3 regions of the Streptomyces sp. NPDC012466 genome follow, and region 3 is predicted to be linked to each of the others. Evidence: riboswitches for the same ligand, from Rfam matches in the RefSeq annotation. Region 3 holds a riboswitch; each other region holds the start of a gene.
What was found. A riboswitch is a leader RNA that binds a small molecule or an ion and turns the genes downstream of it on or off. The one in region 3 is predicted to bind cyclic di-AMP.
Positions count from the first base shown of each region.

Region 1: it holds a riboswitch for cyclic di-AMP, as region 3 does, so the genes downstream of both, ACFY9E_RS22490 (transglycosylase family protein) here and ACFY9E_RS25665 (NlpC/P60 family protein) in region 3, are expected to answer to the same signal.
Region 2: it holds a riboswitch for cyclic di-AMP, as region 3 does, so the genes downstream of both, ACFY9E_RS12380 (peptidoglycan DD-metalloendopeptidase family protein) here and ACFY9E_RS25665 (NlpC/P60 family protein) in region 3, are expected to answer to the same signal.

Region 1 covers NZ_JBIBEQ010000006.1:95,507-97,757, forward strand. Annotated here, with positions in the region: gene eno (phosphopyruvate hydratase) at 1-154, opposite strand, end outside; gene ACFY9E_RS22490 (transglycosylase family protein) at 418-1,116, opposite strand; cyclic di-AMP (ydaO/yuaA leader) riboswitch at 1,121-1,287, opposite strand; gene ACFY9E_RS22495 (transglycosylase family protein) at 1,516-2,251, opposite strand, start outside.
Region 2 covers NZ_JBIBEQ010000003.1:22,405-24,655, forward strand. Annotated here, with positions in the region: gene ACFY9E_RS12375 (aldo/keto reductase) at 1-45, opposite strand, end outside; gene ACFY9E_RS12380 (peptidoglycan DD-metalloendopeptidase family protein) at 188-1,222, opposite strand; cyclic di-AMP (ydaO/yuaA leader) riboswitch at 1,234-1,390, opposite strand; tRNA gene ACFY9E_RS12385 (tRNA-Met) at 1,689-1,762, opposite strand; gene ACFY9E_RS12390 (dihydrofolate reductase family protein) at 1,936-2,251, opposite strand, start outside.
Region 3 covers NZ_JBIBEQ010000007.1:172,071-174,321, forward strand. Annotated here, with positions in the region: gene ACFY9E_RS25660 (hypothetical protein) at 1-185, opposite strand, end outside; gene ACFY9E_RS25665 (NlpC/P60 family protein) at 264-1,436, opposite strand; cyclic di-AMP (ydaO/yuaA leader) riboswitch at 1,444-1,617, opposite strand; gene pcrA (DNA helicase PcrA) at 1,932-2,251, shown strand, end outside.

The DNA of each region.
Region 1 (2,251 bases), on a different contig from region 3:
GGAGCTCGATGGCCTCGAAGGCGCCCGTGGAGGCGCCGGACGGGACGGCGGCACGACCGGTGCTGCCGTCGTCGAGGCCGACCTCGACCTCGACCGTGGGGTTGCCTCGGGAGTCCAGGATTTCCCGGGCTACGACGACGTCGATGGACGGCACGAGCATCTCCTTCTTCATGTGACGCGGTACGCGGGTCGCGTGGACCCGGCGGGGTGCGGGCCGTGGTGGCTCGCGACATGAGCCTAACCGGCCCCGGGCGATCGGCCACCGGGTCGCCCACCCCATGGACAGAACCGAGAGTAAATTGTTTCCGAACGGAACAAAACCGGTTGCCGAAAAAAACCCCGCCCCGGTGCGTACGGGGGATGACGCACCGGGGCGGGGAGCACGAGGACCCTGGGCGGGTCCGGCGGGGCCGCTGCTTACTTCAGGTGCAGCTGCTGGCCCGGGTAGATGAGGTTGGCGTCCTCGACGATGTCCTTGTTCAGCTGGTAGAGCTTCTCCCAGCCGCCCTTGACCTTCTCCTCCGTGGCGATCGAGCTGAGGGTGTCGCCCTTGACGACCTTGTACTCGCCGTCGCCCTTCTTGACCTTCTTGCCGGTCGGGGTGGTGACGGTCTTCTTCGCGGCCGGGCGCTCGTCGGAGCGGGAAGCCGGCTGCTGCTCGGTCTGGCGGGTCTCGGTGCTCTGCTGGCTCTGCTGCTGCGTGGAGCTGCCGGAGTCGCTCGAGGAGCCGCCGCCGGTGTAGCCGGCACTCGACAGGCCCTTGCCGCAGACGGGCCAGGCGCCCTTGCCCTGGCTCGCCAGGACCTTCTCGGCGATCTCGATCTGCTGGGCCTTGGTGGCCTGGTCGGCGGTGGAGGCGTACTTGGTGCCGCCGTAGCCGGACCAGGTGGAGGCGGAGAACTGCAGACCGCCGTAGTAGCCGTTGCCGGTGTTGATGGACCAGTTGCCGCCGGACTCGCACTGGGCGACGGTGTCCCACTCCGAGGCGGTGGCGGCGGAGGCGTTGCCGGCCGCCATCAGCGGGGCGGCGACGGCGGCACCGGTGACACCGGCGATGGCGATGGCGCGCGTGGCCTTGGACGGACGGCGGTGCGTGCCCTTACCGGAAAACAGCATGGAGAGATCCCCTCACCGACGCCTGCGAGGTGAGCTGTCGGGTTCGGGCCGGTTGAGTTGCCCGGCCGCGCCCCTCCCGGGACGCGGCTTCACCCCAAGCCCTTCCGGCACAACCGGCCGGTCGGGCACTTACCTTGGGTCCCCCGCTCCTGCCTACGGCGCTTGACGCGACGACTGTTCCCGTACGGCCGCTGGCAGGATTCGGCGTTGCGGCAGCCGGGGCTCGTGGTGACGAGCGGTCACGACCGTAGGCACGCGATCCACGGAATTTCAAAGACGATCAGGGCTTCTGAGATCTATCTCTCACGGGCCTTATACGGGACATTCGGCGCGAAACGTGACGCGAACTCACCCGGTTTCGGGGTGACTTAAGCCGCCGTTTCCGCACTGCCCGAACAACTACTTCGCGTCCGCTTCGACCCCTGTCGTGAGCGTCTGACCGGGGAGGATGAGGTTCGGGTCGGTACCGACGGTCTGCTCGTTCCCGTCGTAGAGGGAGTTCCATCCGCCGTCGAGGTCAAGGGAGTCGGCGATGGACCAGAGACTGTCGCCCACGCCGACGATGTAGGAGCCCTCGGACGCGTCCCGGGAGGCGTCGTCGCCGCGCGAGGCGTGGCGGCCCGAGGACGCGCCCTCACGGCCGCTCGCGGGCGCGGAGCCCTCCTCGGCGCTGGGGCCGCGGTGGCGGCCGGAGCCGGTGTCCGTCAGGGCCGAAGAGTCGCCGCCCTGGCGCGAGTTGCCGGACTCGCCACTGCCGGGGGTGGCGGAGGGGGAGCTGCCGGACTTCTGATCCTGCTCCCGCCCCTGCTCCCGAGAGGCGGAATCAGAGGACTTGTCCGACTTGGAGGTTTCATCCTTCTGGGTCGACTGCGCGTCAGGCGACGACGAAGGGCTTGAGGAAGGCTCAGAAGAAGGGGAGGAATCGGGGCCGTCGAGCAAACCGGGCGAGTCCACCTCACCGGATGACTCGGACGAGCCGGACGCCTCCGACCCCTTGTCCTGCTCGAGGCCGGAGAGCAGCCCGCAGGTACGCCACGCGCCGACCCCCTGGTCGGCGAGGATTCTCTCGGCCACGGATATCTGCTGGGAGCGACTGGCCAGGTCGGCGCTCGCGGCGTAGTCGAGGCCGCCGTGG
Region 2 (2,251 bases), on a different contig from region 3:
GAAGACCTGGAGGTCGGAGGAGCCGAGCTTGCGAAGGGACGTCATGCTCTGTGGCAACGACCGCAGGGGAACGCCTCATTCCGCAAGGGCCGCGAAGCTCCCGTGAACACCGCACCGGAAAACCGGCGGCCCTGACGTCGGGGGGGTCGTCGTCAGGGCCGCCGGTGCTTCAACGAGTCGGTGTTGCTTACGGGTTCAGTCCCTTGCCCCGCAGCCACGCCATCGGGTCGATGCCACTCGCGGATCCACCGGAGTGGACCTCCAGGTGGAGGTGCGCCCCGGTGACGTTGCCGGTGGCGCCCACGCGGCCGATGACGTCGCCGGTGCTGACCTTCTGGCCGACGCTGACGCCGATGGACGACTGGTGCGCGTACCAGATCTCGGTGCCGTCATCGAGGGTGAGGACGGTCTTGTAGCCGTACGAGCCGTTCCAGCCCGCCTCGGTGATGGTGCCGCTGTGCACCGCCTTGATCGGCGTGCCCGTGGGGGCGGCGAAGTCGAGGCCGGTGTGGTAGCCGGAGGACCAGTAGGCACCGGCCTGGCCGAAGCTGGAGGTGATGGTGTACGAGGAGGTCGGCAGCGTGAACTGCTTGGCGAGGGCGGCGAGCCGCTCGGCCTCGGCCTTCTTCTCGGCCTCTTCCTCCGCCTTCTTCTTGGCTTCGGCGGCCTTGGCCTTGGCTTCCTTCTCCGCCTTGGCGACGGCTTCCGCCGCCGCCTTCTCGGCGGCGGCCGCCGCGTCCTGGGCGGCCTTGGTCTCGATCTGGTCCTGCTGGTGCTCGACCTGCGCCATGATCCGGGCGCGCAGCGCCTCGCCGGCGCCGGCACCGGAGGTGCCCTGCTCGGGGTCCGCCGTGGCGGTGCCGAGGCTGCTGAGCGGGGTGGCGGAACCTTCGGGGGTGTCGTCGTCCGAGATGAGGGAACCCACCGAGGGCAGGTCCGGCACGGAGATGGACACCGGGGGCTTGCCGGTCTGGGCGCTGGCCATGCCGCCGGCACCCACGGCGGCTATGACGCCGACGCCGAGGACGGTGGAGCTGCGGGCGAGACCTCCGCCGCGCTGCTTGGTGACGCGGTGCCGGCCACGGACGGGACGGATGGACTCCTCGGTGGGGTTCCACTCCTGGAACGGGCCCTCGTCGGTGTGCTGACCGCCGTAGCCGAAGGTTTCGGTGTCGCGCTTCGGCGCGAACGGGGCCGCGGGGGCAGGCCGGTTGGACGCCACGTGGGCGTGCTCCTTTCCTTCCTTCTCGCCTACCGGGTTAGCTGACGGGTTCGGAGCAGGAAGGTCTCCTACGCGCGTATACCCGCCGTGCTTCCACGGTGGTATCCGCGCGATTCACCCCAAGTGGTGGTTCCCCGGTTCCCTTTCGGGATTCGGCGCGTGCGCACGGAGCCGCCTTCTGTGACGGCTGGGACGACCGCGCTGCGTTATCGAACGTTAATAGACGCGCGAGGTGTATTCCAGCGATTCCACTTGATCATTAACCTTTTTCGCGCGGACTTACTGCCATGACCGGCTTAAATCGGGCGAGTTGACCGCATCGCAAGTGACTGAGGGGTTTTGACGGTGTGTCAGTTGTTATGCGGAACCGGACGGTTCGCTCACCGAGCGTAAGGGCCGTCGTGAGGGTCACGGGGAAATGCACCGAGGGCCGGAACCCTTTCGGATTCCGGCCCTCGGCCTTCAGTAGCGGGGACAGGATTTGAACCTGCGACCTCTGGGTTATGAGCCCAGCGAGCTACCGAGCTGCTCCACCCCGCGTCGTTGTGACTCCAGTGTACGCCATCCGCGGGACCGCTCGTGCACACCCGCCGCTCAGCCACCCGGGGTGCCCGTGTGAGTGAGGTTTCCCAGGCGGTGAACAGGTCGTCGGTGCCGGCCGACTGACGCGGACGGCGGTGCGGACGCGACCTGTCGGGCCGCTCGGCCCCTACTCAGCCCGGGAGGTGGCGGTTCGGGGCCTTGGCCCGCTCCTCGTGCTCCGGCAGGACGACGACCTCCACTCCGGCGGCCGAGAGAAGGCCGCTGCCGTCGGCGTCCGCGACGAAGGTGTCCGGCTCGCGCCAGGCCGTGACGACCCGCCGTACACCCGCGTCGAGGATCAGCCGGGCGCAGGGTGCGGGGCGGGAGGCGCGGCGGGCGCAGGGCTCCAGGCTGCTGTACACCGTCGCGCCGGGCAGGCGCGGATCGGCCGGGTCGAGTTTGGCCAGGGCCGCCTCCTCGGCGTGCACGACCGGGTCGCCGGCCTCG
Region 3 (2,251 bases):
GCCCGCCACGCGCCGTGGGCCCGCTGGGCGAGGCCCGTAACCGCCACCAGCCAGGCCGTACAGGCCAGGGCCAGGGTGATCCGGGAGAGGACCTCGTACCCGGCCGAGTCGAGACCGGCCGACACGACACCGGTCGCCAGCGCATACGTCGCCCACCAGGTGGCAAACGGGGAGGGACCGGACATGGTGCCGATGCTAGAGAGCGTCGGACGCGCGACGAGAGGGGCACGCGCGCGTGCCCCTCAAAATCGCGAGGAGACCTCTCAGGCCGGCCGCACCACGCTGTGGACGGCCGACTCGCCGTCGTAGTAGATCGACTCCTCACGCACGTACGTGCCGGGCTTCGGGGCGTGGATCATCATGCCGTTGCCGATGTAGATCCCGACGTGGGTGACGTCGTCGTAGAAGAAGACCAGGTCGCCGGGCTGGGCCTGGGAGAGCGGCACCGTGGTGCCGGCGTCGACCTGGTCGTAGGTGGTGCGCGGCAGGTCGACGCCCGCGGCCTTCCAGGCGGCCTGGGTGAGGCCGGAGCAGTCGTAGGAACCGGGGCCGACGGCGCCCCACACGTACGGCTTGCCGATCTGGGCGCGCGCGAAGGCGAGCGCCTTGTCGGCCTTGGTGGCGTACGAGGAGTCGGCCGGGACCGTCGAGGTGGACGAACCGGTGCCCGACGACCCCGACGAGCCGCTCTCCTGCTGCCGGGCAGCCTCTTCCTGTGCCTTCTGCCGCGCGGCCTGCTGCCGGGCCAGCTCATCGGCCTTGCGGGCGGCCTCCTCCCGCTTCTCCCTCTCGATCGCCGCGAGCCGCGCCTTCTCCTCGGCGGTCAGCCTCGACATCAGCTCGCGCGCGTCCGCGAGCTTGCGCTGGACGGTGGCCTTGGCCGTCTTCAGATCGCCCTGCGACTCGGTGAGCGTCTCCAGGCTCTCGGTGGCCTCCTGACGCTTCTTCATCGTCTCGGACTGCTGCGTGACGTAGTCGTCGACCGCGACCTTCTGACGGCCCGTCATCCGGTCCATCAGCTGGGCCTGGTCGAAGTAGTCCTGCGGGGTGTCCGCGAGCAGGAACGTCGCCGTGTCCGGGGCGGCGACACCGGTGCGGTACTGGGCGGAGGCGTAGGAACCGAGCTGATCGCGCGCCTCGTTGAGCTTCTGTGTGCGCTGGGCCACGTCGTCCAGGAGGGTGTCGACGCGCTTGCGCTGCTTCGCGGTCTTCTCCTTGGCCGCGTTGTACTTGTCGGTCGCCGACTCGGCCTGGCGGTACAGGTCGTCGACCTTCTTCTCGACTTCCTCCAGGCTGGGCTTGCCGTCGGCCTCGGGGGTGGCGTTGGCCGACTGGGACAGCAGGGCCACGGAGGTGAGGGCCGCCGTTGCGAGGGCGGGGGTCCGTATGCCTGCCACGCGCGTACCCGTAGGACGCGACTTGCGGTGCGACGCCAAGGGAGGCGACTCCTTCCACGTTCCGCCTACCGGGTTAGCTGTCGGGTTCGGGCGGATGGTTCGGAAGGGTTGCCCTACGGCCTTCTCCGCGCAGGGAGTCGGGCCGATTCACCCCAGGTTCACGGTTGGGTCCCCGGCTCCGGCTGCCGTAGCGGCACATCGGACTCGGCGGAGGCCGCGCGGCCCGGCGACGTTCGCCGGTGGGGGTCATGCGGCCTGGTCGCACCGTAGCCAATTCGTGTGGCCCCTGTGAAGGTTGATGGGTGATATGCCCGATACATTTTCGTGACCTTCCTCATGAACGTTGCACACGGTGACCGATCGAGGGAGTTTGGTCGTGAATCATCCGTAATTGGGTGGGTCGTAGCAGCCTGTGATCACGCCGTCATGCAGGGCGATAATGCGCCGCCGGGTGGCCGGCGGGAGCCCGGGCGCGCGGCGATGTTTCCAGGGCGGCGGCGGGCTGTCAGTGGGGCGCCCTAGACTCGGAGAGCGATGAGCAGCCTCTTTGACGACAACTTCCTGGCGAACCTCCAGGCCCAGCGGGGCCCCGCGGACGAGCCCCCGCCGCCACCCGAGGACGATCACGTACCGGAGTCGATTCCGGACGATCTGTTCGGCGGGAAGTTCGACGTGCCCCCGGACCGGGACGCCTACTACCGGGACGGCGCCCCCCGCCCGGTGGTGGACACCGCCACCCTCCTGGAGGGGCTGAACGACAACCAGCGCGCCGCCGTCGTCCACTCCGGCTCCCCGCTGCTCATCGTGGCCGGCGCCGGCTCCGGCAAGACCCGCGTGCTCACGCACCGCATCGC